Regions from separate parts of the Variovorax sp. W2I14 genome, predicted to be linked through region 2. Evidence: riboswitches for the same ligand, from Rfam matches in the RefSeq annotation. Region 2 holds a riboswitch; the other holds the start of a gene.
What was found. A riboswitch is a leader RNA that binds a small molecule or an ion and turns the genes downstream of it on or off. The one in region 2 is predicted to bind glycine.
Positions count from the first base shown of each region.

Region 1 (15,574 bases), 5.7 Mb from region 2:
GGCCGGTCACCGTTCGAACAGTTCCGCAAGGTCCATTGGCAAACCTGCAAGATCCTTGGCGGAGAGCGTTGGTGCCCCCCCCACATCCGGCCATTGGATGCCGAGGCGCTCGTCGTCCCAACGGATCGCACGCTCGTGCGCCGGTGCGTAGTAGTCGGTGGTCTTGTATAGAAAATCCGCCGATTCGCTCAGCACCAGAAAGCCATGGGCGAAGCCTTCGGGCACCCACAACTGCTTGTGATTGTCCTCGCTGAGTTCAACACCCACCCATTTACCGAACGTGGACGACGCGCGCCGGATGTCCACCGCCACATCGAACACCGCGCCGCGCGTGACGCGCACCAGCTTGCCTTGGGTTTGTTCCAGCTGATAGTGGAGACCACGCAAGACGCCCTTGGCCGATCGCGAGTGGTTGTCCTGCACGAATTCCACATGCCTGCCCACCGCCTCGTCAAAGGCCTTGCCATTGAAGCTTTCGAAGAAGAACCCCCGCGCATCGCCGAACACCTTGGGCTCGATCACGAGCACGTCAGGAATCGAGGTAGGCGTGGCCTTCACGAGCGCACCTCATCGCTCAGCAGGTGCTTGAGGTATTTGCCGTAGCCGCTCTTTTCCAGCGGCGCCGCAAGCTTTTCGAGTTGCTCGGTCGAGATGAAGCCATTGCGCCACGCAATCTCTTCAGGACACGCGATCTTCAGCCCCTGCCGATGCTCCAGCGTGGCGATGAACTGCCCCGCTTCGAGCAGGCTGTCGTGCGTGCCTGTATCGAGCCACGCATAGCCGCGCTGCATGATCTGCACGTTCAGCCGATCGAGGTCGAGGTACGCCTGGTTGACCGCGGTGATTTCAAGTTCGCCGCGCGCGCTTGGCTTCACCGCCTTGGCGATGTCGACGACTTGGTTGTCGTAGAAATACAGCCCCGTCACCGCATAGCTGCTCTTGGGCTTCAGCGGCTTTTCCTCGATGCTGCTGGCCTTACCATTCGCATCGAACGCCACCACACCATAGCGTTCAGGATCCTGCACGTGATACGCGAACACGGTTGCGCCGGATGGCTTCGCATCGGCGTCGGCAAGCAAGTGCACGAGGTCATGGCCATAGAAGATGTTGTCCCCCAGCACCAGCGCACTCGGCGAATTACCCACGAACTCTTCACCGATCAGGAACGCCTGCGCCAACCCATCCGGGCTCGGCTGCACCGCGTACTCCAGGTTCATGCCCCACTGGCTGCCATCGCCCAGCAACTGCTGAAAACGCGGCGTGTCCTGCGGCGTGCTGATGATCAAGATGTCGCGCATGCCGCCCAGCATCAGCGTGCTGAGCGGGTAATAGATCATCGGCTTGTCGTACACCGGCAGCAGTTGCTTGCTCATGGCGAGCGTCGCGGGATGCAGGCGGGTGCCCGAGCCACCGGCGAGGATGATGCCTTTGCGTTGCGTCGTTTGGGTCATGGGATGTTCGTTCGTGTCTCTTGTCTTGCTCGACGGATGTCAGAAGGTTTCGCGCAACATGCGGGCGACGCCGGACTGCCACTCGGGCAGAACGAGGCCGAAGGTCGATTGCAGCTTGGTGGTGTCCAGGCGCGAGTTGTGCGGCCGCCTGGCCGGCGTCGGGAATGCGGTGGTGGGCACGGGCTCGACCGCCTCGGGGCCGGCCTTGAGTTCGACACCCGCCGCCTTTGCCTGCTCGATCACGAAGCGCGCATAGCCATGCCACGTGGTCACGCCACCGGCCACCGCGTGATAGAGCCCGGCCTTGGACGGGTCCTGCAGCGTCGCGCGAATGGCGTGCGCGGTGATGTCGGCCAGCAGCTCGGCGCCGGTGGGCGCGCCGAACTGGTCGTCGATGACCGTGAGCTTGTCGCGCTCCTTGGCGATGCGCAGCATGGTCTTGGCAAAGTTGCCGCCGCGTGCCGCATACACCCAGCTCGTGCGAAAGATCAGGTGCTTCGCGCAGTGCTTTGCCACCAGTTGCTCGCCTTCGAGCTTGGTGCTGCCGTAGATGCTGAGCGGACCGGTCGCATCGTCTTCCTTCCAGGGCTTGCTGCCGCTGCCGTCGAAGACGTAATCGGTCGAGTAGTGAACCATCAGCGCGCCGATCTGCTGCGCGGCTTCGGCCACGACACCGGGCGAGGTGGCGTTGAGCTTGCGCGCGAACTCGGGTTCGCTCTCGGCCTTGTCGACCGCGGTGTGCGCTGCGGCGTTGACGATGACGTCGGGCCGCACCTTCAGCACCGTCTCGGCCAGTTGCTCGGGACGGCCGAAGTCGGCGTTGAAATCGGTGCTGTCGAAGTCGAGTGCCACCAGTTCGCCCAGGGGCGCGAGGCTGCGCTGCAGCTCCCAGCCGACCTGTCCGCCCTTGCCCAGCAGCAGCAGCTTCATGCCGCCGCCTTCGCGTCGTATTGCTTCTCGACCCATTCGCGGTAGGCGCCGCTTTGCACGTTGCGCACCCACTCGCCGTTCGCGAGGTACCACTCGACCGTCTTGCGGATGCCGCTGTCGAAGGTTTCGGCGGGCTTCCAGCCGAGCTCGCGCTCGAGCTTGCGCGCGTCGATGGCGTAGCGGCGGTCGTGGCCCGGGCGGTCGGTCACGTAGGTGATCTGTTCCTTGTACGGCTTGCCGTCGGCCTTGGGGCTCAGTTCGTCGAGCAGCGCACAGACGGTGTTGACGATCTCGATGTTGGGCTTCTCGTTCCAGCCGCCCACGTTGTAAGTCTCGCCGAGCTTGCCGGCTTCGAGCACGCGGCGGATGGCGCTGCAGTGGTCCTTCACGTAGAGCCAGTCGCGCACCTGCATGCCGTCGCCGTACACGGGCAGCGGCTTGCCGGCCAGTGCGTTGACGATCATGAGAGGGATGAGCTTCTCGGGGAAATGGAACGGCCCGTAGTTGTTCGAGCAGTTGGTCGTGACCACCGGCAGGCCGTAGGTGTGATGCCAGGCGCGCACGAGGTGGTCGCTGGCGGCCTTGCTGGCCGAGTAGGGGCTGTTGGGCTCGTACTTGTTTTCTTCGGTGAAGGCCGGGTCGGTCTTGGAGAGCGAGCCGTAGACCTCGTCGGTCGACACATGCAGGAAGCGGAAGGCAGCCTTCTGGTCGGCCGGCAGCGCATTCCAGAAACCGCGCACGGATTCGAGCAGGCGGAAGGTGCCGAGCACGTTGGTCTGCACGAAGTCTTCGGGGCCGTGGATCGAGCGGTCGACGTGCGATTCGGCGGCGAAGTTCACGACGGCGCGGGGCTTGTGCTCGGCCAGGAGGCGGTCGAGCAGCGCGCTGTCGCCGATGTCGCCCTGGACGAAGATGTGCTTCGGGTTGTCCTTGAGGGACGCGAGTGTCTCGAGGTTGCCCGCGTAGGTCAGTTTGTCGAGGTTCACGACCGGCTCATCGCTCTGCGCGATCCAGTCGAGTACGAAATTGGCGCCAATGAAGCCTGCGCCGCCGGTTACCAGGATCATGGGGTCCCCTGTTGTTGTCGAACGATCGCCCTCTGGCGAATGAACGGGCGATTATCCCACCGGCCCACAGGGCCGAAATCCAGGGTTGGCGCATCCGCGGGGCCCACCTACAATCGCCCCCACTGCAGGAGAGCGGGCCACCCCGGTGGCCCTACCGAAGGCGCAAACTCCCATAAACGCTCAGGTCGGCCCAACGAAGTTCTTTGTAATTTCGGCAAGGGGTCAGTACTGCATCAAATCAAACGCCGTCTGGAGAGCCATCGCACCCCGCAAAGGTGTCGCGATGCACCGAAGGAGCAAACCTGCTGCAAGGCGCAACAGGTGAATCTCTCAGGTATCGAGGACAGGGGGAGCGGCAACTTGGACGGCGGACGTCCGGTTGCTTGCTATTGATTGAATAGCACACCACGCCCGCCATTCAAGCGCTGCACCTCAAAGGTACTTGCAATGCGCGTGATCGTTCTTGGCGCCGGCCTGCTCGGCGTGACTTCGGCTTATTACCTCCAGCAACTCGGCCACGAAGTGACCGTCATCGACCGGCAGGCCACCCCGGCCGCCGAAACCAGCTTCGCCAACGGCGGGCAAATATCCGTCAGCCACGCCGAACCCTGGGCCAACCCCAGCGCACCGCTCAAGGTGCTGCAGTGGCTCGGCAAGGAAGACGCCCCGCTGCTCTTTCGCATCCGAGCCGACATGCGCCAGTGGCTCTGGGGCCTGCAGTTCCTGCGCGAATGCACGCCGGCGCGCACGAAGCACAACATCGAGCAGATCGTGCGCCTGGGCACCTACAGCCGCGACACGCTGCAGCAACTGCGCCGAGACACGGGCCTGAGCTACGACCAGCGCACCCAGGGCATCCTGCATTTCTATACGACACAGAAGGAGTTCGACGGCGCACTCAAGCCCGCCGAGCAGATGCGTGCCCTAGGCTGCGAACGGCTGGTGATCTCGGCCGACGAGGCCGTGAAGATCGAGCCCGCCCTCGCCCACATCCGACCCCAACTGGCCGGCGCCACCTACACGGCCGAGGATGAATCCGGCGACGCCAACCGCTTCGCGCGCGAGCTGGTCGGCCTCGCGGCCGCGGCCGGCGTGAAGTTCCTCATGAGCCACACGGTGACCGCGCTGCGCGAAGCCGGCGGCAGCATCGACCACGTCGAGGCGACCGACAGCGAAGGCCGCTTCCAGCGCATCCGCGGCGATGCCTTCGTGCTGGCGATGGGTTCATTGAGCCCGTTGTATGCGGCGCCGCTGGGCATCCGCCTGCCGATCTACCCGGCCAAGGGCTATTCGGTGACGCTGCCCGTCAAGGACGCATCGAAGGCGCACCAGGTCTCGCTGACCGACGACGAATTCAAGCTCGTGTTCTCGCGCTACACGTCTGAATCGGGCGACCGCTTGCGCATCGCCGGCACGGCCGAGCTCAACGGCTACGACCGCGACCTGAATCGCGTGCGCTGCGAAGCCATCGTGCGGCGCGTCGAAGAGCTGTTCCCCGGTGCCGGCGACACCACGGAGGCCCAGTTCTGGACAGGCCTGCGCCCCGCGACGCCGAGCAACGTGCCGATGATCGGCAAGACGAAGCTGCCGAACCTGTACCTGAACACGGGCCACGGCACGCTCGGCTGGACGCATGCGTGCGGATCGGGCAAGTCGATCGCGCGGATCGTGAGCGGGCTTGCGCCCGAGGTGGACTTTGCGTTCACCGGCATGCCGGCACCGGCGCCGCGCGTGCTGCAGCCGGCCTGACCGCGCGCCGTCAATCCTTGCTGGTGAACACCGTCAACACGCCGGTGTAGCCATACAGGTGATGCCGGGCGATCTCGCCCGCGGCGAAGAAGCCGACCAGCGGCACGTCGCCCAGCGCGTGGCGCACGATCTGCAGCTCGGCACCGGGCGCGCCGAAGTGCGGCCCGCCGCGCCCGGAGCAACTCACGTACACCGCGCCTGCGATGCGGCGCGCGGGGTGCGGCGCCGCTTCGGCTTCGCCGGCAGCAACGGCGCGGGCGGTGGCCAGCGTCTGTTCTTCCGGCTCCAGCTCTTCGCGGATCTCCGCGCAGATGCGCATCAGGTCGGCCCGCGCAGCCTGCGCATTGCGGCGGCAGAAGGTCAGCCGCATGCCGGCCTCGGCCGTGTCGGCGATCGCGATGCCGCGGCGCGTCGGGTCCAGGCCGATGATGTGGCGCACCAGCACGTCGGCGCCCAGGTCGCCGGTGCGGCGCACGCCGTCGCTGCCCGCGTCGGCCAGGCCGACCAGCGTGTTGCGCACCGCATCGATGGCCTCCTGCGGCCGCTCGAGCGAGACCTGCAGGTCGGCCAGCAGCACGTCGAGCGCGGGCTCGCCGTCGAGCTTCAGCAGGAGGTTGCCGTCGGCCTCGGTGATCTCGCGCTCGCGCACGCCCGATCGCAGCGGCTGGCAGCCTTGGGTAACGCGCGACACCACCCGTACGCCTTCGCCGAACACCACGCCCGACAGGCCGCCCGAGAACACGCCGCCGGCCGCGCCATGCCCGCGGATGTTGCCGTTGCCGCCCACCGCGAACTGCAGCGCGCCGCCACGGCCTGACGAGAGTCCGCCGAAGAGGTAGCCGGTGTCGACGCGGCCGGCCATTTCGCCGATCAGCTCGGTGAGGTCCGGCGTCGCGGGGTCGGCGTGGACGAGCGCGGTGTGCGCCTCGAACCCGCTCATTTCCGAATTGCTCAGCGGCGCCACGCCCGAGAACACGCGGTACTGGTCGCTCGGCAGCGCGCAGAGCATGAGGCTCATGCCAGGCTCGTCGAAGTATTCGGCGTTGTTGGCCGAGACGCCGATGCCGACGGTGCCCGACCAGTCGGTCACCTCGGGCAACTCGGCGCTCAGGTGATCGAGGATGTCCTGCGCCTCGGACGCGTAGTGGTCGGTGATGTAGAGCAGCCCGAGCGTCGGGGACGACGCGTATTCGGGCAGAGCCATCTGCGCGCGCAACTGGGCCAGCACGAGGCCGGCGGCCATGCGCCATTGCGGATGGGTGGCATGACCCGTAGAAAACAACTTCATGATGCGTGCCAACCCGTTCTCTTCAAAAGTGGAATGTGCGGGACGTCAGCGGCGGCCGGTGGTTCGCTTGCGCGCGGCGGCCGACGTCTTTTTCTTCGCGGCGGGCGTTGCCGCCTTCTTGGCCGCGGTTCTCGTCGCGGTCTTGGCCGCGGGCTTCTTTGCGGCGGCTGTTGTCTTGCCCATCACCTTGCCGACCGCATCGGCCAGCGGCTGGGCCATGGCGGGGACCTTGAGCTGGGCCGCGTCCTGCAGCGCCGTGCTGGCGATCTGCTGGAACTGCTCGGTCAGCGAGCCCCACCATTGCATCGGATCGACCACACCGGCGCCGTCGGCCGCAGCCTTGCCGGAGGCAGCCTTGCTGCGCGGCTTTTTCTTCGGTGCGGGTGCTTCTTCTGCTTCTTCCTCGATCTCGGTTTCGTCTTCTTCCTCGACCGGCTCGGGTTCGGGCGCAGCCGCTGCAAAGGACGCCGGCGCCGGAGCAGCAGCGGCGGCCGCCTGCTTGGTGAACACACTCGCCAGGTCTTCCATCCGCACGTTCATGCCACGTAGGGTGGAGAGCGTCATCTTCTGCACCTCGAGCGCCTGGATCGTCGCCTTGAGCGCATGGCCGTTCTGCTCGAGCCAGTACTGCACGGTCTTGAGTTCCTGGATGCGCTTGTCGACCTCTTCCACGCTCAGCGTTGGCGCCACCCAGCTCGCCAGGCTGGGGATGCCCGGCACCGACGATGCGGCGCCGGTGCCTGCCGCGGCGCCCCCGGCCAGGTTCTTCAGGAAGTCGAATCCGGGGACGAACTGGCTGAAGTTGAAGGGTTGGCTGGCGTTGGTCATGCGGGAGGTCTCCTGGCTGGGTTTTCTTGTGCTGCCAGCTTACTCCAAGGCCTTGGCCTTTGGCCCGCCGGGCGCGGGCTTTTACCTGTGTCAGAGCTCGCCCCGCACCTTGCTGAAAACTTTCCAGAAAGTCGCGTCCTGCGAGGTCGCGAAATTGATCCGCATCATCGTGCTCGGTGGCCGGCGCGCATGGAAGAGCGAGCCCGGCGCGAGCAGGTAGCCCTGGTCGAGCATGCGCTGGGTGAGTGCGTCGGTGTCGACGCCCGTGTCGACCCAGCCGAACAGCCCCGCCGGCTCCGAGGCGAAGGTGCAGCCGTGCGACATGGCGAGCTTGACCGCCCGCCCGCGCGCGCCGTCGAGCCGGATGCGTATGCGCTCCGAATGCCTGCGTAGCTGACCCTGGTCGATGCACCACGACAACGCCCGCTCGAACAGCGTGGGCGAAGTGAGCGTGGCCAGGAGCTTGGTCTCCAGCAGCCGCTCCTTCAGCGCGGGGGACGCGGCCAGGAAACCGATGCGCCAGTTGGGCGCGATGATCTTGGCGAAGCCGCTCACGTAGACAGTGCGCTGCAGCCCGTCGAGCGCGCTCAGCCGCGTGGCGTGCTCGGGCGCGAGGTGGCTGTAGGTGTCGTCCTCGACGATGTGGAAGTCGTGCTCGTTCGCCAGCTTGAGCACCCGGTGCGCGCTCCCGGGCGTGAGGCTGTAGCCCGTCGGGTTGTGCAGCACGCTCACGCTCACGAAGAGCTTGGGCTTGTGCAGCACGCAGTATTGCGCCATCACCTCCAGGTCGGGCCCGTCGGCGCGGCGCGGCACCGGCAGGATGCGCATGCCCAGCGCCTCGAGCCGCGCGAACTCCAGCGCCCAGCCGGGCTCCTCGACCATCACCGGATCGCCCGGTCGCAGCAGCGTGCGGCTCACGATGTCCAGCGCATGGGTCGCACCGATGGTGGTGATGATCTGGTCGGGCGCGGCCGGCACGTTGATGCCCACCAGCTTCTGCGAGAGGCTGCGGCGCAGGCTCATGTCGCCGGAGGGCTCGCCGTACTGGAGCGACAGCTCCTGCAGCACGGCTGTACTGGTCATGCGCCGCACGGCCGTGGGGACGAAGGTGGACGTCATCCAGTCCGGCGGGAACACGCCCATGCCGGGCTGCGGCTTGTCGCTCGGGCGGTGGAACATGCTGCGGATCAGCGAGCTCGCGTCGGCCGGCACGCGCGAGGCCATCATCTGCACGGCCATGGCCGCGGGCATGCCGCTCAGGCCTGGCGCGGCCGCGCCGTTGGCCGGGCGGCCGTCCTGTACCGGGGCTGAATCGCGCACGTAGAAGCCGCGTTGCCGGCGGGCTTCGACAAGTCCCTGCGCGAGCAGTTGGTCGTAGGCGGCGACCACCGTGTATGGGCTCACACCCTGCTGCCGCGCGCACTCGCGCACCGAGGGCAATCGGGCGCCGGGCGGCAGCAGCCGGGTGCGGATGCGCTCGGCCAGGCGGTCCGCGAGCTGGCTGGTCAACGACTGGGTGGAGGTTCGTGTCAGCATGCTGTGTCGAAAGATTGACCAATACAGATTCCAGATTTGTCTGACCATCTGTACTGGCACTGTAATGGTCTCAAGTTTAGAGTGTGTGTCATGAACTGGCAAGAATTCACCGCGCTGCTGGTGCTGGCCACGGCGATGAGTTTTTCGCCCGGTCCCAACACCACGCTTTCCACCGCCCTGGCGGCCAACGGCGGCTTGCCGCGCGCGATGCGCTTCGTGGTCGCGGTGCCGATCGGCTGGACGCTGCTGCTGGCGATCTGCGCCGCCGGCCTCGGCGCGCTGGTGGTGGCGGTGCCGCCGCTGCGCCTGGCGATCAAGGGCCTGGGCATCGCCTACCTGCTGTGGCTGGCCTGGAAGCTCAGCGGCAGCGCCAAGCTCGGCAAGGCCGACGGCGCCAGCCTCTCGGTCGGTTTCGGCCAGGGCGTGATGCTGCAGTTCGTCAACATCAAGGCGTGGCTCCTCGCGCTCACGCTGGTGGCCGGATGGATCGCCGGCCAGCCCGATGCGCTCTCGCGCTTCGCCATCGTCGCGCCGGTGATGCTGTTCTATGCCTTCGTCAGCAACTTCGCCTATGCGCTGGTCGGCGCGCTGCTGCGCGATTGGCTTGCCAAGGGCAAGCGCCTCCTGTGGTTCAACCGCGCGATGGGCCTCGTGCTGGTGCTGACCGCATGGTGGATGGTGAGCGTATGAGCCGCCGGGCCGCTCCCAAGGCGAATGCCGCAGCGCGCAGCGCGGAGGCTGCGCCATGACAAAGCGCCTCGACATCAAGGACGAGACGCTGGGCATGTGGCTCGGCGTGATCGGCGTAGCCTTGTTCGCGGTGACCCTGCCCATGACTCGGCTGGCCACCGGCACGCAGGCTGCGCCTCAGTTGTCGCCATGGTTCGTCACGCTCGGGCGCGCGGCGCTGGCGGGCGTGCTGTCGGCCATCTTCCTCCTGGCCACGCGCTCGCCGCGGCCCGCATCGCACCAGTGGAAGCCGCTGGGCATGGCGGTGCTGGGCAACGTCATCGGCTATCCGCTGCTGCTGGGCTACGCATTGCGGGTGGTCACGGCCAGCCACGCGGCGGTCGTCACGGCGCTGCTGCCGCTGGTCACCGCCGCGGTCGCGGCCTGGGTGCTGCATCAGCGCGCACGCCTCGGCTTCTGGCTCTGCGCGGTCGCCGGCAGCCTGCTGGTGGTGGTGTTCTCGGTGCTGCGCGCGAGCCAGAGCGGACACGGCTTCGGCTTCGAATGGGCCGACCTGCTGCTGGTGGGTGCGGTCATCGCGGCATCGTTCGGCTACATCTACGGCGCGCAAGTCACGCCTTCGCTGGGTGCCGAGCGCGTGATCTGCTGGGTCTGCGTGATGGCCCTGCCGGTGACGCTGCCGGCCACGCTGCTCCTCTGGCCCACGACGCCCATCGCCACGGCGTCGTGGCTGGGCTTCGTCTACGTCGGCATGTTCTCGATGTGGATCGGCTTCTTCGCCTGGTACCGAGGCCTTGCCCTCGGCGGCGCGCTGCGCGTGAGCCAGACGCAGTTGCTGCAGCCCTTTCTGTCGATCCTCGCGTCGATCCCGATCCTGGGCGAACCGCTCGATGTGGTGACGCTGGGCTTTGCGATCGCGGTGGTGGTCACCGTGGTCATCGGCAAGAAGCTCTCGCAGCCGCAGGCCGCTCCAGCTGCGGCGCCGCTCCCGGCGGGCGCGGCCGGAAGAAACCGATGACCGCTGCACTCCACGCCGGCTGCAACAAAATCCTTGTTGCATCCCCTGGCGACCTGCCCTCGAATCTCACCTCACCCGCTTGAAAGAAGAAACACCATGAACTGGAAACTCGCCGCCCGTGCCGCCAAGATGAACCCGTCGGTGCTGCGTGAAATCCTCAAGGTCACCGAACGCCCCGGCATCATCAGCCTGGCGGGTGGCCTGCCCTCGCCCAAGACCTTCCCGATCCAGGCCTTTGCCGATGCCTGCGCCGAAGTGCTGCACAACGACGGCCAGGCCGCGCTGCAGTACGCGGCGAGCGAGGGCTACGCGCCGCTGCGGCAGGCCGTCGCCGACATGCTGCCGTGGAACGTCGACCCCGCTCAGGTGCTCATCACCACCGGCTCGCAGCAGGGCCTGGATCTGGTGGCCAAGGTGCTGATCGATCCGGGCAGCAAGGTGCTGGTCGAGACGCCCACCTACCTCGGCGCGCTGCAGGCCTTCGGCCCGATGGAGCCGAACCCGGTGAGCGTGGCGAGCGATGAAGACGGCGTGATCGTCGACGACCTCGTGGCCAAGGCACGCGCGACCGGAGGGCGCGCTTCCGAAGACGCCGCACGCTTCGTCTACCTGCTGCCCAACTTCCAGAACCCGACGGGCCGCACCATGACCGAGGCGCGCCGTGCCGCCGTCTCGGCCGCCGCCGCCGAAGCGGGCCTGCCGATCATCGAAGACAACCCGTACGGCGAGCTCTGGTTCGACGAAGCCCCGCCGCTGCCGCTGACCGCGCGCAACCCAGAAGGCTGCATCTACCTGGGTTCGTTCTCGAAGGTGCTGGCGCCCGGTTTGCGCCTGGGCTTCCTGGTGGCACCGAAGGCCATCTACCCGAAGCTGCTGCAGGCCAAGCAGGCGGTGGACCTGCACACGCCGATCTTCACGCAGCGCATGGTGTCGGCCGTGATGAAGGACAACTTCCTCGAGCGCCACGTGCCCACCATCCGTGCCCTCTACAAGCGCCAGCGCGACGCGATGATCGCGGCGCTCACCCGCGAGATGGCCGGCCTGGACGTGAAGTTCAACGCACCCAAGGGCGGCATGTTCCTGTGGGCGCGCCTGCCCGAGGGCATCGACACCGTGAAGCTGCTGCCCAAGGCCGTCGAGCGCAACGTGGCCTTTGTGCCCGGCGCGCCGTTCTACGCGGGCCTGGGCGATCCGCGCACGCTGCGCCTGTCGTTCGTGAAGGCCAGCGTGGAAGAGATCGATACCGCCGTCGCCGCGCTCGCGGTCACGCTGCGCGAAGAGCTGGAACTGCTGGGCGAGCACAAGCTCACGCCCGCACCGGTGTAAAGAAAAGGGGCCTGCCGATGATCGGACTCGCGACGCTCTCCCTCTTCCTGCTTGCGGTGCTGGCGCTGTTCCTCTCGCCCGGCCCGAACATGGCCTTCGTGCTCTCGCACGGCGTGGCGCACGGGCCGCGCGGCGGGTTCGCGGCGGCCATCGGCATCTCGGCCGCCGACCTGGTGCACACGCTGTTCGCGGCGACCGGCGTCACCGCGCTGGTCGCCGCCTGGCCGCCGTCGTTCGACGTGCTGCGCTATGCGGGCGCGCTGTACCTGGTGTGGCTCGCGGTGCAGGCGCTGCGCAGCGGCGGCGGGCTTCGCGTGGGTGCGAAGGCCCAGCCCGCCGGCTTCGGGCGCATCGTGCGCATGGCGCTCCTGAACAACCTCGTCAATCCGAAGGCGCTGCTGTTCTTCATGGTGTTCCTGCCGCAATTCGTCGATCCGGCGCGTGGCAACGTGGCGCTGCAGCTGGTGCAGTTGGGCGTGGTGCTGTCGGTGGCCGCGCTCGCTTTCAACACGTTGCTGGGCGCCTGCAGCGGACAGGTCGGGCGCTGGCTGCAGCGCCGGCCGGGTGCCGAGAAATTCCAGCGCACGTTGCTCGCGATCGTGATGGTCGGCCTGGCGATCCGCCTGCTGATGCTCGACCGACCCGCTGCCGCCGTGGCCGCACTTCCCGCACAAGGACACTGAACACCATGCTCAACATCTGGGGCCGCATCAGCTCGATCAACGTCCGCAAGGTGGTGTGGTGCGCGCAGGAACTCGGCCTGGACTTCCAGCGCACCGAGGCCGGCGGCAAGTTCGGCGTGGTGCAGACGCCCGAGTACCTCGCGCTCAATCCGAATGCGATGGTGCCGGCCATCGACGACGGCGAAGGTGCCGATCGGGTGACGCTCTGGGAGTCGAACGTGATCGTGCGCTACCTCTGCGCGAAGCACTCGCACGGCACCCTCTACCCGAGCGAGCTGCCCGCGCGCTTCGATGCCGAGCGCTGGATGGACTGGCAGCAGACCACGCTCAACCGCGCGAGCCGCGACGCCTTCATCCAGTGGGTGCGCACGGCCCCTTCGGAGCGGCAGCCGGCGCTCATCGATGCGTCTGTGCGCGAGAGCGAGGCGCTCTTCGCGGTGCTCGATGCGCACCTTGCGAAGCAGCCCTACATGGCCGGCGAGCGCTTCACCATGGCCGACATTCCCGTCGGTTGCGAGGCGCACCGCTGGTTCGGCCTGCCCGCCGCCGAATATCAGCGGCCCAGCTGGCCGAACGTAGAGCGCTGGTACGCCGACCTTCTTTCCCGACCGGGCACGCGCGGCGTGCTCGATCTATCCCTCGAATGAACCCGATGAAATCCCGCCCCTTCAAGCAAGTCGACGTCTTCACCGCCACCGCCTACTACGGCAACCCGCTTGCCGTGGTGATCGATGGGCAGGACCTCGACGACGCCGCGATGCAGCGCTTCGCTCAGTGGACGAACCTGTCCGAGACCACGTTCCTTCTGCCGCCGACCGACGCGGCAGCCGACTACCGCGTGCGCATCTTCACGCCCGGCGGCGAGCTGCCGTTTGCGGGCCATCCGACCATCGGCAGCTGCCATGCGTGGCTGCAGGCGGGCGGCAAGCCCAAGGCGGCCGGCCGTGTGGTGCAGCAATGCGGCGCCGGCCTCGTGCCGCTGCGCCGCGACGGCGACCGCCTCGCCTTTGCCGCGCCGCCGCTCAAGCGCAGCGCGCCGAGCCCCGCGCTGCTGGCCAAGGTGGCCGGCGCCCTGGGCCTGAAGGCGCAGCAGGTCGTTGCGGCGCAGGTTCTGGACAACGGACCTGTCTGGTTCGGCCTGCTGCTGAACGACGCCGACGCGGTTCTGGCGCTGCAGCCCGACCATCGCGCGCTGAAGGAGCTGGGCGTGAAGGCCGGCGTGGCGGGCGTGCCTGCGGCGCACGACACCTCGCTGCTCATCGGCCGCTCGAACCGCGAGGCGCGCGCCTTCGGCAACCGGCCCGCCACGCCGAACGACGACGGCGCGAAGATCGACCTGGAAGTGCGCGCTTTTGCCGAACCCATCGGCGTGCAGGAAGACCCGGTCACCGGCAGCCTGAACGCGAGCCTGGCCGAATGGCTGATCGCCGACGGCCACATGCCCGAGCGCTACCTCGCCGCGCAAGGCCAGTGCCTCGGCCGCGCCGGCCGCGTCTACATCGAGCGTGACACCGAAGGAAAGATCTGGGTCGGCGGCGACGCCGTGACCTGCATCGACGGCAACGTCACGCTCTGATCGCGAACGAGGACGCCGCCATGCACGCCGAAGTCGACCACCTGGTGATTGCCGCCCCTTCGCTGGCCGAAGGCGTCGCATGGTGCGAGGCCACGCTCGGCATCACGCCTGGCCCCGGCGGCACGCATCCGCTGATGGGCACGCACAACCGGCTGCTGAACGTGGCGAGCGAGGCCTATCCGAAGGCCTATGCGGAAATCATCGCGATCGAGCCCCGCAAGGCGCCGTCGCGGCCGAAGACACGCCGCTGGTTCGACCTGGACGACGCGGCGCTGCAAGCCGCGCTCGCGCAGCACGGCCCGCGGTTGATCCACTTCGTGGCGCGCGTGCCCGATGCGCACGCCGCGGTGCAGGCACTGGCCCGCGAGGAGCATGCGCACATCGACCGCGGCCGCGTGCTCGAGGCTTCGCGCGACACGCCGGCCGGCCGGCTCGAATGGCAGATCACCGTACGCGACGATGGGCAGCGCCTCTTCTATGGCGCACTGCCGACGCTGATTCAGTGGGGCGCTGTGCATCCGACCGATGCGATGCCTTCGTCCGGCCTCGCCCTGCGTTCGCTGCGCGCCGCGCATCCGCGTGCGCCGGCGTTGTCGGCGGCGCTTTCTGCCGTCGGCATGAAGGGCCTGCAAGTGGACGCCGGCCCGCCGAACCTCGTCGCCGTGCTCGACACGCCGCGCGGCATCGTCACCCTCGAATCGCAAGGACTCTGAGCATGCTGACCCTCACCGAAATCGCCTGGTTCGCCCTCGCCTCGCTGCTGCTGGCGCTCACGCCGGGGCCGAACATGATCTATTGCGTCTCGCGCACGCTGATCCAGGGCCGCCGCGCGGGAATGATTTCGCTGGGCGGCGTGCTGATGGCCTTTCTCGTGCACCTGTTCGCCGCCGCGCTCGGCCTCACCGCGCTGCTGCTGGCGGTGCCGCTCGCGTTCGATGCGATCCGCATCGCGGGTGCGGCCTACCTGCTGTGGCTCGCATGGCAGGCGGTGCGGCCCGGCGGCAATGCGCCCTTCGAAGCGCGCGCGCTGCCGGCCGATCCGCCGGGCAAGCTGTTCCGCATGGGCTTTCTCACCAACCTTCTGAATCCGAAGGTGGCGATGTTCTACCTGTCGTTCTTTCCGCAGTTCATTCACCCCGAACGCGGCTCGGTGCTGCTGCAGAGCATGCAGTTGGGCATCGCGCAGATGGCGAGCAGCGCCGTGGTCAACACGGTGATGATCTTCGGCGCCGCGAGCATCACGGCCGTGCTGTCGCAAAGCGCCGGCTGGCTGCGCGCGCAGCGCTACGTGATGGGCAGCGTGCTGGCCGCGCTGGCGGTGCGGGTCGCGCTGACGGAACGCAAATAGACAACAAAGGGACGCCAGTGAAATTCACCCGCGAAGAGATCGAAGCCGCGCAGCGCACCGTGCATGCGGCAATGCCGCCGACCC
Region 1 is NZ_JBNDJX010000001.1:6,209,780-6,225,353, reverse strand. Features, by position in the region: gene rfbG (CDP-glucose 4,6-dehydratase) at 1-10, opposite strand, end outside; gene rfbC (dTDP-4-dehydrorhamnose 3,5-epimerase) at 7-558, opposite strand; gene rfbA (glucose-1-phosphate thymidylyltransferase RfbA) at 555-1,451, opposite strand; gene rfbD (dTDP-4-dehydrorhamnose reductase) at 1,491-2,381, opposite strand; gene rfbB (dTDP-glucose 4,6-dehydratase) at 2,378-3,448, opposite strand; glycine riboswitch at 3,564-3,654, shown strand; glycine riboswitch at 3,688-3,805, shown strand; gene QF040_RS29040 (D-amino acid dehydrogenase) at 3,896-5,197, shown strand; gene QF040_RS29035 (FIST signal transduction protein) at 5,208-6,485, opposite strand; gene QF040_RS29030 (PhaM family polyhydroxyalkanoate granule multifunctional regulatory protein) at 6,531-7,313, opposite strand; gene QF040_RS29025 (PLP-dependent aminotransferase family protein) at 7,404-8,849, opposite strand; gene QF040_RS29020 (LysE family translocator) at 8,940-9,539, shown strand; gene QF040_RS29015 (DMT family transporter) at 9,595-10,557, shown strand; gene QF040_RS29010 (PLP-dependent aminotransferase family protein) at 10,654-11,883, shown strand; gene QF040_RS29005 (LysE family translocator) at 11,901-12,566, shown strand; gene QF040_RS29000 (glutathione S-transferase family protein) at 12,572-13,213, shown strand; gene QF040_RS28995 (PhzF family phenazine biosynthesis protein) at 13,219-14,142, shown strand; gene QF040_RS28990 (VOC family protein) at 14,163-14,855, shown strand; gene QF040_RS28985 (LysE family translocator) at 14,858-15,490, shown strand; gene QF040_RS28980 (threonine dehydratase) at 15,508-15,574, shown strand, end outside.
Region 1: it holds a riboswitch for glycine, as region 2 does, so the genes downstream of both, QF040_RS29040 (D-amino acid dehydrogenase) here and gcvT (glycine cleavage system aminomethyltransferase GcvT) in region 2, are expected to answer to the same signal.

Region 2 (15,574 bases):
AAGTGTGGGAAATCGACCCCAAGCGCCATCAGCCCGGCTTCGTGCTGCACACGGCCGGCTGGCCGATGAAGAGCGACACCTACGGCGGTGCCTTCCTCTATCACATGGAGGACAACAAGGTCACGATGGGCTTCATCACGGGTCTCGACTACAGCAACCCGTACCTCAGCCCCTTCGAGGAAATGCAGCGCTGGAAGCTGCACCCCAATGTGCGCTGGTACCTGGAAGGCGACGAGGCCAAGGGCATCAAGCCGGCCAAGCGCATCGGCTACGGCGCGCGCGCCATCACCGCCGGCGGCCTGCAGTCGCTGCCCAAGACGGTGTTCCCGGGCGGCGCGCTGGTCGGCTGCGAAGCCGGCTACCTGAACGTGAGCCGCATCAAGGGCAGCCACGCGGCCATCAAGACCGGCATGCTGTGCGCCGAAGCCGCCTTTGACGCGGTGCAGGCCGGCCGCCAGCACGACGAACTCACGGCCTATCCGGCCGCGTTCGAGAAGAGCTGGCTCTACACGGAGCTGAAGAAGGCGCGCAACTTCAAGGCCTGGTTCAAGAAGGGCCTGGGCGTCGCCACACTCATGAACGGCATCGAGCAATGGCTGCTGAAGGGCAACATCCCCTGGACCCTGCGCCGCACCAAGCCCGACCACCTGTACCTGAAGCCCGCGGCCGAGTGCAAGCCCATCGTGTATCCGAAGCCGGACGGCAAGCTCACCTTCGACCGGCTCTCCAGCGTGTTCATCAGCAACACCAACCATGAAGAGCAGCAGCCGGCCCACCTGACGCTCAAGGATGCGACGGTGCCGGTCAACATCAACCTCGAGAAGTTCGCCGGCCCCGAGAGCCGCTACTGCCCGGCCGGCGTCTACGAGTTCGTCGGCACCGAAGACGGCAAGCAGCGTCTGCAGATCAACGCGCAGAACTGCGTGCACTGCAAGACCTGCGACATCAAGGACCCGACGCAGAACATCGTGTGGGTCACGCCCGAAGGCGGCGGCGGGCCGAACTACGTGGGCATGTAAGACGCCTAGCCTCTTTGGGTGCTTTTCAGGGAGCCCTCTTCGGAGGGCTTTTCTGTTTCTGGCGGGGTGTGCGTCCGTGAAACTCCCGACATGCGCAAGCCCTCGCTTGCGGCATAGTCGAATGCGCCTGACGCATTCCTGACCCCTGACCACATTCCCCCCGGAGACACCATGAAACTCGGCCACATTGCCGCCGCCTGCCTTTCGCTCGCCCTGGGCACATCCGCCCTCGCACAACAACCGACGGTGCTGAAGATCGGCTATGCGACGTCCAAGGAGTCGCACTACGGCGTCGGGTCCACGGTGTTCTGCGACGAGGTCGAGAAGGGCACGCAAGGCCGCTTCAAGTGCCAGCATTTCGCCAACTCGGCGCTGGGCGGCGAGCGCGAGCAGATCGAGGCGATCCAGCTGGGCACGCAGGATCTGGTGAACACCTCGACCGGCCCCGTGGGCAACTTCGTGCCCGAGGTCAAGATCGTCGACATCCCCTTCCTCTTTCGCGACTACGACCATGCGCGCAAGGTGATGGACGGCCCGATCGGCCAGGACATCCTCACCAAGTTCCCGAGCAAGGGCATCATCGCGCTGGCCTGGACGGAGAACGGCTTTCGCCACATGACGAACAGCAAGCGGGACATCGTCAAGCCCACCGATGCCGCGGGCCTGAAGATGCGCACGATGGAAAACAAGGTGCACATGGACGGCTACCGCACCTTCGGCATCCTGCCGACGCCGATGGCCTTCCCCGAACTCTTCGGCGCGCTGCAGCAGGGCACGGTCGATGGGCAGGAGAACCCGATTCCGGTGATCCTCGCGTCCAAGTTCTCGCAGGTGCAAAAGCACCTGTCGCTCACGGGACACGTGTACTCGCCCGCCTTGCTGCTGCTCTCGCCGAAGGTGTGGAACAAGCTCTCTGATGCCGACAAGAAAGTCTTCGTCGACGCGGCCAGAAAGGCTTCCGTGGCCCAGCGCAAGAAGGTCAACGACGACGAGAACAACGGCATTGCCCAGCTCGAGAAAGACGGCATGAAGGTCACCAAGACCGTCGACGGAGCCGCCTTCCGCGAAGCCCTGAAGCCGGCCTATGCGGGCTACGCCAAGGAGTTCGGCGCCGACAACATCAAGAAGATCACGGACGTCCAGTAAGCCTCGCGCGCCAGACCCCAACCGTTCACGCTGAATCCCCCACCGTTCACGCTGAGCCTGTCGAAGCGCCGCGCAGGGCTTCGACAAGCTCAGCCCGAACGGTTGTTTGTCTTGGCTCGAACGGTTTTTTGCTTTGCTTTCCGCTAGAACCGAGAACAACAACGTGCAAGCCTTCGAGCGCTACTTTCTCGCCGCCAACCGCTGGGCGCTGATCCTTCTGCTGGCCGCCATGTCGGTCATCATCTTCACCAACGTCGTGATGCGCTACACCACCAGCAATTCGCTCGAGTGGGCCGAAGAGGTGTCGCGCCACATGATGATCTGGCTCACATTCCTCGGCGCCGGGCCGGTGCTGCGCTACGGCGGCCACATTGCGGTGGAGAACCTGCAGGATGCGCTGCCGCGCGCGGGCGCCATCGCGGTGCGCGCCTTCGTCGCCGCGCTGCTGTTCGCCTTCTTCGGCTTCATGGTCTGGTACGGGTGGCTCTACATGCAGCGCACGATGTTCCAGCTCACGGCCGTGACGCAGATTCCATTCGCCTACATCTACAGCGCGATGCTGTTCGGCGGCATCCTGCTGATCGTGCACTGGCTGCTGGTGGTGCGGGGCTACGTGATGAATCGTGAGTTCGCGTCCGATGCGCACTTCGATGCCAACGCCTCGGCGTCGCTGTAAGGAGAACGACCATGGATGCCAGCATCGTTCTCATCGTCTCGGCCTGCATTTTCCTGGCCATCGGCGTGCCCGTGGCCTTTGCGCTCGGCCTCTCGACCGTCACCACGCTCATCCTCGCGGAGAACTATCCGCTGATGGTGCTGCTGAAGGAAACCTTCACCGGCATCGACAGCTTTCCGCTGATGGCCGTGCCGTTCTTCATCCTGGCGGCCGAGCTCATGAGCGGCGGCTCGCTCACCGAGGTGCTGCTGCGTTTCGCGGGCCAGTTCGTCGGCCACCGGCGCGGGGGCCTGGGCTACACCAACGTGGTGTCGCTCACCTTCTTCTCGGGCATCTCGGGCTCGGCGCTGGCCGATGCGGCGGGGCCGGGGTCGATGCTCATCAAGATGATGGACAAGGCCGGCTACGACCGCTCGTATGCGGCGGCGCTCACTGCCTCCACGGCCATCGTCGGGCCGATCATTCCGCCCTCGATCATCATGATCATCTACGCGCTGCAGGACGAGACGGTCTCGGTCGGCACGCTGTTCGCGGCCGGCATCCTGCCGGGCATCCTGATCGCGGTGGCGATGTGCATCGTGAACTTCTATGTATCGAAGAAGCGCAACTACAAGGGCGACGGGCAAACGCCGCCGCTGCGCGAAATTCTCATCACGACCTGGAAGGCGATACCCGCGATCCTCTTGCCGGTGGTGATCCTCGGCGGCATGCGCGCGGGCTGGTTCACGCCGACCGAAGCCTCGGTGGTGGCGGTGTTCTATGCGCTGGTGTGCGGCAAGTTCATCTACCGCACGCTCGAGTGGAAGATGCTGCCCGACATCCTTTCGCGCTCCGCCCTGCTGTCGGCCTCGGTGCTGATCATCATCGGCCTGTCGGCCTCGTTCGCATGGGTGCTGACCATCGAGGGCATTCCGCAGCAGATGGCCGAATGGCTCATCAGCATGAACCTCTCGCCGTGGATGTTCCTCATCATCGTCAACGTGTTCCTGCTGCTGTTCGGCATCTTCATCGAACCGCTGCCGGGCGTGATGGTGCTGGCGCCGATCCTCGCGCCCGTGGCGATCAAGCTGGGCGTGGACCCGGTGCATTTCGCGATGATCGTGATCTTCAACCTCACGCTCGGGATGATCACGCCGCCGGTGGGCGGGCTCTTGTTCGTGACCTGCAACGTGTCGAAGGTGCCGATGTCGGCGCTGGTGAAGGAGCTGGTGCCGTTCCTCTGGGCGCATGGCGCGGTGCTGATGATCCTGACCTTCGTGCCGGCGCTCAGCACCTGGCTGCCGCGGGCGCTCGGGTTCAAGTAGCGGCGCCGCTGCCTCTGCAGCGGTTCGCTGCCAGAATCGGCGCCACGCCAACAACCGACAACCGAGGGAACCGCCCATGAACCGACTCGCCACCTGCCTGCTCGCCGCAGGGCTGCTGTCCACGGCCGCACTGGCTGCCACGCCCGCCGCCACCCCGGCGGCAAAACCACCAGCACCTGCCGCATCGGCTACGGCCGCTGCAGCGGCAACCCCGGCGCCGGCTGCGCCAGCGGCCGCTCCCGCGCAAGCGCCCAGCGCGGGCATCGCCGAAATCGAAACCGCCGTGCGCGCCTGGGCCGACGCCTGGTCCGCACGCGACGTGGACCGCTACCTCGCCGCCTACACCCCTGACTTCACACCGGCCAGGAAGCAGGACAAGAAGCAGTGGGAAGCCGAGCGGCGCACCCGCATTTCGAACAAGTCGAAGATCAGCGTGACCGTCGACGACCTCGTCATCAGCGTCAACGGCCAGACCGCCAGCGCGCGCTTCAAGCAGGTCTACAGCGCCGACAAGCTCAAGAGCACCGACCGCAAGACGCTGGAACTGCAGCGCGTGGGCGACAAGTGGCTGATCCGCAAGGAAAGCACCGGCGCCTAAGACTTGAGCGTCCGACGGCGCGGCGGCGGTGATCTCCCTGTAAGCCGAACAGGTTCATGAAGATGTCACCGCTCGCAACGATGCTGCAGCCTTCGATCTTCGAAAGCTGTGGCCGCCATGTTTCCCACCAAGACCGACAAGGCACGCGACGAACTCCAGGGCGGGCAGCGCACGCTCAACCAGCGTGAACGCGCCCTGCTGCTGATGGCCGACGGCCGGCGCTCGCTGACCGACTTCAGCCCGCTGTTCGCGAACCGCACCGAGGCGGAGCAGGCGATCCAGGCGCTGGTGAGCAAGGGCTATCTGCAGGATGCGCAGGCGGTGGCCGCTGCTGCGGCGGCTGCGGCTGTACCAACCCCGATGCCGGTGCCCGCGGCCGACCCGATCCGCATCGCCACCTCGGCCGACACCTTCGACGGCAAGCGCTCACTGGCCACCACGCGGATGTTTTTGTTCGACATCTGCGAGCGCATGTTCGTGCGGCGCGACCCCAAGTTCGCCCTGCAGATGCGCGACGCCCTGCGCGAGGCCCGCGACCGCGAGGCGATGCTGACCATTGCCGCGCTCATGCTCAGTGAAATCGAGAAGACGGCCGGCGCCGAGCGGGCCGAATCGCTGCGGGAGCGCATCGAGCGGCTGCTGCCGCCCGCGGAAGTGGTGCATTGAAGTCCACCGTGACCCATTTCAGGCAGTCGTGAATATCTCGCGGTATCGGTCATTGTTCGAGACATTGGCCTCGCTCATTTGATTCCGCATATCCAAGGCCAGGGCGCCAATTCCAATTCGGTTCGGCGTATTGAATTCGACGCGGCAATGTCCACCGCTTTTGCATTTCCATTCAGATCATTTTTGAAAAATGCTGAACCGCCTCGACGATTCCGGCAATCGCCGGCGTGAGGCTGCAAAACCTGGCCCTGAATCGCATCAACCGTTATTGACCAAGTCGCCGCCTATAGCGAGCTTTTCATAAGCCTTGACCTTGTCCGGCGCGCCTTCGAGCGCGGCAATGAGCCACGGCGGTTGGCGGCCCTTTGTTCCCCCAGTCCAGGTCGCGCTGGAATTGGGATCCTTGTACACGGTGCCCTTCACATAGGCCTTGGCTTCCGATGCCTGGCTGCCATTGGGTGAACGCGTGCGTTTTGCTCCCGATTTGTCGTAAGGGTCCAGCGCGGCCTTGCCCTCCGGGATGCTGAAACCGGCTGCCTCGAGCTTCTTCGCATAGGCATCGGCCAGCACCTTCAATTCTTCTCCACGCTTGGCCTGCAATGCCAGCTCCAGTTGGGCCCGTTCATCGTCCATTTCCTGGATGCGCTTCTGGATATCCGCGAAGCTCATATTCCTGGCATCTGTCATTCTTTGCGTTCCTTTGGGGGTGTGTTGGTGTGCCCAATATGCTAGTGCCAAAAGAAGAGGCCAACCAGACGGATTTATCCAAGCCTTGGTGCGGTTCTGCTGCTCCACGCCGATGCCCAGAATCCCGCGCCGACGCCGTTGAGTTTCGAAGTCGTGCGATTCGTCCACTACACTCGGCGGGGTCAGGAGAGAGCCCCGCACGACGGGGCCGCCGAAGGCGCAGGGGATCCCCGAACGCTCAGGCAAAAGGACTGACAAGGCGCCGGTTCACACCGGCGTTTCCTTGCTGGAGAGAGGCCATCGCACCATGTGCACCGGCCCACCGAAGGAGCAAACCCCGATCGTGGGGCGAATCTCTCAGGTAAAGCGGACAGCAGGGGTGGCCCGTGGCATTGCAGCCATGGATTTCGACTGCCCCTTTGGAGTGCCCCGTGGCTGCTTCTTCCGCTCCCGATACCCAACTTCTCAAGACGCCGCTGTACGACCTGCACGTGGAGCTCGGCGCCCGCATGGTGCCCTTCGCGGGCTATTCGATGCCGGTCCAGTACCCGGCCGGCCTCATGGCCGAGCACAAGCACACGCGCGATGCGGCCGGCCTGTTCGACATTTCCCACATGGGCCAGCTGCGCCTCGTCGGCCCCGACGCAGCGGCCGCCTTCGAAACCCTGATGCCCGTCGACGTGATCGACCTGCCCGCCGGCAAACAGCGCTACGGCCTCTTGCTGAACGACGACGGCGGCATCCTCGACGACCTGATGTTCTTCAACGAAGGCCACGGCTCGATCTTCGTGATCGTGAACGGCGCCTGCAAGGTGGCGGACATCGCGCACATCCAGCAGAAGATCGGCGCGCGCTGCGAGGTGCAGCCCCTGCCCGACCACGCGTTGCTCGCGCTGCAGGGCCCGCAGGCCGCGGCCACGCTGGCGCGCCTGTCACCCGGCATCCAGCGTTTCGTGTTCATGACGGGCGGTGCGGTGCAGATCGGCGGCATCCCCGCCTTCGTCACGCGCAGCGGCTACACGGGCGAAGACGGTTTCGAGATTTCCGTGGCCGGCAAGGACGCCGACGCCCTCGCCCGCCTGCTGCTGGCCCAGCCCGAGGTCAAGCCCATCGGCCTCGGCGCCCGCAACTCGCTGCGGCTCGAAGCGGGCCTTTGCCTCTACGGCAACGACATCGACACCACCACCACGCCCGTCGAGGCGTCGCTCAACTGGGCAATGCAGAAGGTGCGCCGTGCGGGCGGTGCGCGCGAAGGCGGTTTCCCGGGCGCGGCAAAGATCCTCGCCCAACTCGCAGCCGCGACCGTCGGCGCCGCAGGCCACACCGACCACGACACCCTCAAACGCAAGCGCGTCGGCCTCGTCGCGCTGGAGCGCATTCCGGTGCGCGACGGCACGCTGCTGCAATCCTTCGAAGGCCAGGACATCGGCATCGTCACCAGCGGCCTGCTCGGCCCGACGGCCGACCGCTGCATCGCGATGGGCTACGTGGCCACGGCGTTCTCCGAGCCCGGCACGCGCGTGCAGGCCATCGTGCGCGGCAAGCCGGTGCCGATGGAAGTCTCGACCATGCCCTTTGTGCCGACCCGCTACTACCGAGGCTGATCGCGGCTGACCGCGGCTAGGCTCTGCATCCCGATTCAATTTTTTCCACGAGGAGTTTTCCCATGAGCATCAAGTACACCAAGGACCACGAGTGGGTCTCGGCCGAAGGCGGCGCCGTCACCGTCGGCATCACCGTGCATGCGCAGGACGCGCTGGGCGATGTCGTGTTCGTCGACCTGCCCGAAGTCGGCAAGACCTTCGCGCAGGGCGAAGTCGCCGGCGTCGTCGAATCGGTGAAGGCCGCGGCCGATGTGTTCATGCCCGTCTCGGGCGAGATCACCGAAGTGAACGAAGCGCTGCGCGCCGACCCGTCGCTCGCCAACAGCGACCCGCTGGCCAGCGGCTGGTTCTTCAAGGTCAAGCTGAGCGAGCCCGCGCAGCTCGACGCCCTGCTCGACGCCGCCACCTACGACAAGTTCGCCGCCGAATCCTGATCCCCCGCGTTCCCCCGCCTTTTCTTCTTCTCCTCGAGCCTTCACCGCCATGCCGATTCCCGCCCTTCCCTCTTTGCAAGAACTAGAGAACGCCGAAGAATTTCTCGCCCGCCACATCGGCATCGATGCGGCGGACGAGGCGCGCATGCTGCCGGTGATCGGCTCGGAAACGCGGGCGGAGCTCATCGACGGCATCGTGCCCGCGGCCATCCGTCGTGCGAAGCCGATGCGCCTGCCGGCCCCGGTGACCGAGGCCGAGGCGCTGGCCGAGCTGAAGGCGATGGCGTCGAAGAACAAGGTGTTCAAGAGCTTCATCGGCCAGGGCTACTACGGCACGCACACGCCGGGCGTGATCTTGCGCAACGTGCTGGAGAACCCCGCCTGGTACACCGCCTACACGCCCTACCAGGCCGAGATTTCGCAGGGCCGCATGGAAGCCCTGCTCAACTTCCAGACGATGGTGTGCGACCTCACGGGCATTGCCATCGCCAACGCGTCGATGCTCGACGAAGCCACGGCCGCGGCCGAGGCGATGACGCTCGCCAAGCGCAGCGTGAAAAGCAAGAGCAACGTGTTCCTGGTCTCTGGCGACTGCCATCCGCAGACCATCGAAGTCATCAGGACGCGCGCCGCGCCGCTGGGCATCGAGGTCAAGGTCAGCACCGTTTCCGAGACGCTGCCGCACCTGATGGCGAGCTGCGAGTTCTTCGGCGTGCTCGCGCAGTACCCCGCCACCACCGGCCATGTGCACGACCTGCGCCCGCTCGCGGGCCATGCCCACCAATGCGACGCCGCGTTCTGCGTGGCCGCCGACCTGCTGGCGCTCACGCTGCTCGCGCCCCCCGGCGAATGGGATGCCGACATCGTCTGCGGCACCACGCAGCGCTTCGGCATGCCGCTGTGCAACGGCGGTCCGCACGCCGCTTACCTCGCCTGCCGCGATTCGTTCAAGCGCTCGCTGCCGGGCCGCCTGGTCGGCGTGAGCGTCGACACGCACGGCCAGCCCGCGTACCGCCTCGCGCTGCAGACGCGCGAGCAGCACATCCGCCGCGAGAAGGCCACTTCCAACATCTGCACCGCGCAGGTGCTGCCGGCCGTCGTGGCCAGCATGTACGCCGTGTACCACGGACCCGATGGCCTCGTCCGCATCGCGCAGCGCGTGGCGGCGCTCACCGCCATCCTTGCGCAAGGCCTCACGCAGATGGGCCGCGCGCCGGTCAATGAATTCGCCTTCGATTCGCTCACGATCCGCACCGGCGACGACACGCCGAAGATCATCGAGCGCGCCACCGCCGCGGGCGTCAACCTGCGCCAGCGGCTGCAGCAGCACCTGGGCATTTCGCTCGACGAAACCACGACGCGCGCCGACATCGAAACGCTCTGGGCCCTGTTCGTGCCCGCGGGCACCGCGATGCCGCGCTTCGACGACCTCGCCAACACCGCGCCGCGCCTGCCCGAAGACCTGCGCCGCACCAGCGCTTTTCTCACGCACCCGGTGTTCAACACGCACAAGAGCGAGACCGCGATGCTGCGCTACATCCGCAGCCTCTCGGACAAGGACCTCGCGCTCGACCGCAGCATGATCCCGCTCGGGAGCTGCACGATGAAGCTCAACGCAACCAGCGAGATGATCCCGATCACCTGGCCCGAGTTCGCGAACATCCATCCCTTCGCGCCCGCCGAGCAGCAGCTGGGCTATGCGCAGCTCGACGCGCAACTGCGCGCGTGGCTCTGCGAAGCGACCGGCTACGCGGGCATCAGCCTGCAGCCCAATGCGGGATCGCAGGGCGAGTACGCGGGCCTCCTGGCCATCAAGTCCTTCCATGAAGCCAAGGGCCAGGGCCACCGCAACATCTGCCTGATTCCCTCGTCGGCGCACGGCACCAACCCCGCAAGCGCGCAAATGGTGGGCTTGCAGGTGGTGGTGACGGCCTGCGATGCGCAGGGCAACGTCGACATGGACGACTTGAAGCGCGCCTGCGAGAAGCACAGCGATAAGCTGGCCGCCGTGATGATCACCTACCCCAGCACGCACGGCGTGTTCGAGACGCGCGTGAAGGAACTCTGCGAGCTCGTGCATGAACACGGCGGCCGCGTGTACGTCGATGGCGCCAACATGAACGCACTGGTCGGCGTGGCTGCACCCGGAGAATTTGGCGGCGACGTGAGCCACCTGAACCTGCACAAGACCTTCTGCATTCCGCACGGCGGTGGCGGCCCGGGCGTGGGCCCTGTGTGCGTGGTCGAAGACCTCGTGCCGTACCTGCCGGGCCATGCGACGGCCGGCGTCGCATCGAACGGCGTGGGTGCCGTATCGGCCGCGCCTCTGGGCAATGCGGCGGTGCTGCCGATCAGCTGGATGTACTGCCGCATGATGGGCGCCAAGGGCCTGCAGGCCGCGACCGAAACGGCGATCCTGAGCGCCAACTACATCAGCGCGCGCCTGAAGGACCACTACCCCACGCTGTACGCGAGCCCCAACGGCCACGTCGCGCACGAGTGCATCCTCGATCTGCGTCCGCTGAAGGACACCAGCGGCGTCACCGCCGAAGACGTGGCCAAGCGCCTCATCGACTACGGCTTCCACGCCCCCACGCTGAGCTTCCCCGTGCCCGGCACGCTGATGGTGGAGCCCACCGAGAGCGAGCCGCTGGCCGAGCTCGACCGCTTCATCGACGCGATGATCGCGATCCGCGGCGAGATCCGCCGCATCGAAGAAGGCGTGTGGCCCAAGGAAGACAACCCGCTCAAGCACGCACCGCACACCGCGGCCAGCCTGCTGGGCACCGAATGGTCGCACCCGTATTCGCGCGAGCTCGGCGCGTTCCCGCTGGCCGAACTCAAGCTCGCGAAGTACTGGCCGCCGATCGGCCGCGTGGACAACGTGTATGGCGATCGCAACCTGTTCTGCAGTTGCGTGCCGGTGGGCGAGTACGAGGAAACCGAAGCGGCGCGAGGCTGAACGCGCGGGCGCCGCGGCGCCCTGTCCGTCTCAGCGCCTCAGCCTTCGCGGCGGTACATCGCCCACTTCACCGTGAGGATGTCCGCGGCGATCTTGGCGGCGTTGACCCCGGCATAGGTTCCGGAGGGATCGAATTCGAAGGCCTCCTGGTAGCGCTTGACCTGCGCATAGTCGCGGTCGAAGGTCATCGGCCCCATCAGCTCGGCGGGGTTGATGCCCGTGGGCAACGCCAGGAATTTCTCGGGATCGGTGGCACTCTGGTAGAGGTCGACGCTCAGCAGGCTCATACGGTGTCCTCGAAATTTTTGAAGGTCGGGCCATCATCTGCGGCATCCCGGCCGATCGCAATCGGCCTGCGCCTACATGGCGCGCGGCCTCGGTTCGAGCCCTGCCTCAGGGTTGCTTCTTCTTCGCCAGCTCGCCCGTGGCGATCTGCTGGCGGAAGCCGCGCAGGCTGGCCTTCACCTTGCGCTCGTTCTCCGGCCCCATGCGCACCATGATCTTCTGGCCGGAGGACATGGCCTCCAGCTTCGGATCGACGTACTCGTAGCGCACCCACGGGCGCTGCGAGGGCACGTCGCCCTTCACCTCGACCAGCCGCACCTGCACCGGGCCGCTGGGCTCGGGTGCCTGCAAAAGGTGGTCGATCACCGCAATGAGCCGGTCGTTGAAATAGCGCCCTGGAAAACCGAGCTCTTCGTACGCCTTCTGGAACAGCGGATAGAGCTTGGCGTACACCGTCGCCGCCTTGGCCGGATCGACCGTTTCCGCGAGCAGCACGATGCCGTTGTAGCGCGCCGCGTTGTTCGCCGCGATGGTCTGCGTGCCGCCCTGCGGCCCGTCGGTGATGAAGCGCTGCCCCGTAGGCTGCACCGGCCACGCGCTGGCGGGCGCCTGCTCGCGCGCGAGGTTGTCGACCGTGGCGACGAAGCGCCGCACGATGCCGTCGGAGCGCAGGTAGTCGGAAGCGTTCTTGCCCCCGAGGAGTTCGGCCAGCGCCTTCATCACACGCGAATCGGATTCGGCGAGCGCCGGCAAGGCGGCATCGGGCGGTGCGAGCGCTTCGATGGGGTTCTGCGGGCCGGTGGGCTCGGTGGCCGCAGGTGCCGGCGCGGGTCCGTCGTTCGGCGCGGTGGCCACCGGCGTGGGCTCGGGCGGCTTCTGCTGTTGCTGGTACCAGCGCCAGCCGAAGAACGCGGCCACCAGCACCACGAGGCCGATGGCGACGATCATGCCGATCGGCGTTTCGCGGCGGGGCCTGAAGTCGGGGGCGTCGTCCCTGGAGCCTGGGGAGTCGTTGTCGGTCATGGCGGCACTTTCCTTTTGCTGAAGGCTGTGTGATGCAGGAGACCGGTCGATGTTGCATCAATCGGCACCGCATCACGCCACAAGCTCGTAACGCCTTGTGACGCAACCGCCCTCGCGGTGACAACTCGGCTCAGGCTGCGCTGGCCGGCGCGCTCAGCGACTGCAGCCACGCGATCGAGCCCTGCAGCTCGGCCGGCCGGATCTCGTGCGCGCCCGGAAAGTCCGAGCCCGACAACGCCAGCGGCAGCGTGCGCGCCAGCTCGCGCGTGGCCGCCGCGGCGGCCGGCGGAATCACGTTGTCGGCGCTGCCGTGGCTCACCCACAGCGCCTTGCCCTCGAAAGCCTCGGCGGGCGCGATGTGCGGCGCCACCTGCGCGAGCAGCCGGCTGTGCCACACCATCGCGGCGCGCAGCTTCGCGGGTTGCGTGAGCAGCAGCGACAGCGCCATGATCCCGCCCTGGCTGAAGCCGCCCACCACGATGCGCTCGGGCGGCACGCCCAGTTGCTGCGCGGCCGAATCGATCATCTCGCCGACCAGGAAGCGGCTCTCGCGCTCCTGCTCTTCGTCGATGCGGCGCTCGCCGTTCGGCAGCACCTCGAACTCGAACCACGCATAGGCATCGGGCGACAGCACGTACGGCGCGCGCAGGCTCAGCACATGGAACTGCGGCGGCATCAGGCGCGCAAGGCCGAACAGGTCCTGCTCGTTGCTGCCGACGCCGTGCATCAGCACCAGCAGCCAGGGCTCGCGCACGTTGGCCTGTGCGCTGTGTTCGAGAAACTTGAGGGGCAGGTGGAGTTGGGTCATGAATGCAATGGATCAGCGGGATGCTTGAAGAAAACCTTCGGCCAGCGCGCGCGTCACTTCGGCGGCCGGCACCTCGCGGCAGCCGGTGGCGTTCTGCCCCGACCACAGCGGAGAAAAGTCGCCGCTGCCCTTCGCCTCGGCCTTGGCGCGCAGCGGCGCGATGCCCGAGGTGGCGAGCGGAAATTCGGGTGCGGCCGCGCCGATGGGCCCCAGCTCGCGCATCACGCGATTGACGATGCCGCGCGCCGGCCGGCCGGTGAAGAGATTGGTGAGCGCGGTGTGGCGCGCCGCTTCGCTCTTGAGCGCCGCGCGATGGATCGCGCTCGTCGTGGCTTCGGGCGTCAGCATGTAGGCGGTGCCGACCTGCACGCCCGCCGCGCCCAGCGCCATCGCCGCGGCCACCCCATTCGCATCGGCGATGCCGCCGGCCGCGATCACCGGCACCTTCAGCGCGCGCACCAGCTGCGGCAGCAGCGCGAAGGTGCCCAGCTGCTTCGTGAGGTCATGCGAGAGAAAGTGCCCGCGGTGCCCGCCCGCCTCGAGCCCCTGCGCGATGACCGCATCGGCGCCATGCGCTTCGAGCCACAGTGCCTCTTCGACCGTCGTGGCAGAGGCCAGCACCTTCGCGCCCCAGCCATGCACCCGCGCGAGCAGTTCGGCGGGCGGCAGCCCGAAATGAAAGCTCACCACCGGCGGCTTGAACTCGGCCAGCAGATCGGCCACGTCGGCGCTGAAGGGATTGCGCCCCGGGCCGGTCGGGATGCTCGCCGCATCGATGCCGTGCTCCGCGTAGTACGGCGCCAGCGCGGCGCGCCAGGTGGCCTCGCGCTCGGTGCTCGGCACAGGCGGCGTGTGGCAGAAGAAGTTGACGTTGCAGGGCTTGTCGGTGCCGGCACGGATCGCCGCGAGTTCGCTGCGCATCACCTCGGGGCTCAGCATGGCGCAGGGCAGGGAGCCGAGCCCACCCGCGTTGCTCACCGCAATGGCCATCGCGCTGACCTGGATGCCGGCCATCGGCGCCTGGATGAGGGGGAGTTCGGTGCCCAGGATCTTCTGCAGCGTCGTCATTCGAATGCTCCTTCTGTGTCGAATGCCGGCGATTGTCTCGCCAAGCCGCAGGGCGCTCTGGCCGCGGGGTCATCGCGGCATGGCTTGGCACAATCGCGCGCATGCCCAGCCCGAGCCTCCCCCTGCCCCGCCCGTCGAAGCCGCTGCAGCGCGCCGTCGTTGTCGCGCTCGCCACTGCCGGGCTCTTCGTGCTCGGCGGCTGTCCGCAGAAAGAAGCCCCCGTTGTCACCGCCGACGCGCAGGCGGACGAAGCCGCAGTGGCCGTGGCAACCGCCGAGGCCGTTGCCCCCGCAGCACCACCAGTGCCTCGCCCCACCGCATCGGCCACGCTCAAGCGAGCCGAACTCATGGCGCTGGTATTTCCCGACTCCCAAGGCCCCGGCGCCGCGCCCAGACAGCCCGACACCGTCTCGCTGCCCGAGAGAGCCAACCAGGGCAATACAGTGCCCGGCAGCGAGGCCGAGCAACAGGCGCATGTGTCGCCGCGCGAAGTGGTGCGGCTCGACGATACGCACGCCGTCATGCTGACCGAGACCGTGCCGCTCGACGACCGAGGCCAGCCGATGAACGGCCACGTGAACGGCGCATGGCTCGTCGCCTACTTCTTCGAGCAGGGCGCGGACGGCTGGAAACTCGCGAGCCGCAACGACGCCGTCGACTACCTCGGCTTCATGGGCAACCTGGGCACCACCAAGGTCGAGCGCATCGCGCCCCAGCGCTTTGCACTGACCATCGCCCACGGCAGTTGCTGGCAGGGCTACTGCGGGCAATGGCTGTCGGTGTATGGGCTCGAAGCAGGCCAGGTGCGCGTGCTCGCATCGGGCATTCCGCTGTCGGCAACGAACGCAGGCGTTCACGAGTCCTGCGAGAAAGTGCGCGACGCCGGGAAGCCGGATGAACTGCCGCCAAGCGGCGGGTGCTTCGACATCGGCGGCACGCCAACCTTCGCGCTCGGCACCGACGACGCGCCGGGCGAGATGCGCATCGCCTTCAAGGGCGAGCGCATGGCCGGCGGCAAGAGCCGCCGCGTGGCCACCATCGACAGCACGCTGGTCTATGCCTGGCGCAAGGGCGCCTACGTGCTCACCGAAGGACGCAACCCGGTGCCGTCGTTCTGACGGACGGGATCGGCATCCGGAGGCCCCGACCGCCTACGGGCGTGCCGCTGCCCTCGACCGGTCGCGTGCCCAGGCACGCAACGCCAGCCACGCCATGCCGCCGAACAGCACGGCAAAAACGGCCAGCGGCATCACGCCGTTCCATGCGGCGCCCACCACCAGCAAGTCCTTGAGCG
Region 2 is NZ_JBNDJX010000001.1:520,411-535,984, reverse strand. Features, by position in the region: gene QF040_RS02560 (electron transfer flavoprotein-ubiquinone oxidoreductase) at 1-1,019, shown strand, start outside; gene QF040_RS02555 (TRAP transporter substrate-binding protein) at 1,191-2,165, shown strand; gene QF040_RS02550 (TRAP transporter small permease) at 2,329-2,841, shown strand; gene QF040_RS02545 (TRAP transporter large permease) at 2,853-4,145, shown strand; gene QF040_RS02540 (YybH family protein) at 4,222-4,743, shown strand; gene QF040_RS02535 (hypothetical protein) at 4,861-5,409, shown strand; gene QF040_RS02530 (hypothetical protein) at 5,668-6,096, opposite strand; glycine riboswitch at 6,278-6,352, shown strand; glycine riboswitch at 6,373-6,480, shown strand; gene gcvT (glycine cleavage system aminomethyltransferase GcvT) at 6,528-7,700, shown strand; gene gcvH (glycine cleavage system protein GcvH) at 7,763-8,134, shown strand; gene gcvP (aminomethyl-transferring glycine dehydrogenase) at 8,184-11,096, shown strand; gene QF040_RS02510 (hypothetical protein) at 11,135-11,383, opposite strand; gene QF040_RS02505 (DUF3014 domain-containing protein) at 11,490-12,404, opposite strand; gene QF040_RS02500 (alpha/beta hydrolase) at 12,535-13,212, opposite strand; gene QF040_RS02495 (NAD(P)H-dependent flavin oxidoreductase) at 13,225-14,280, opposite strand; gene QF040_RS02490 (hypothetical protein) at 14,382-15,398, shown strand; gene QF040_RS02485 (hypothetical protein) at 15,432-15,574, opposite strand, start outside.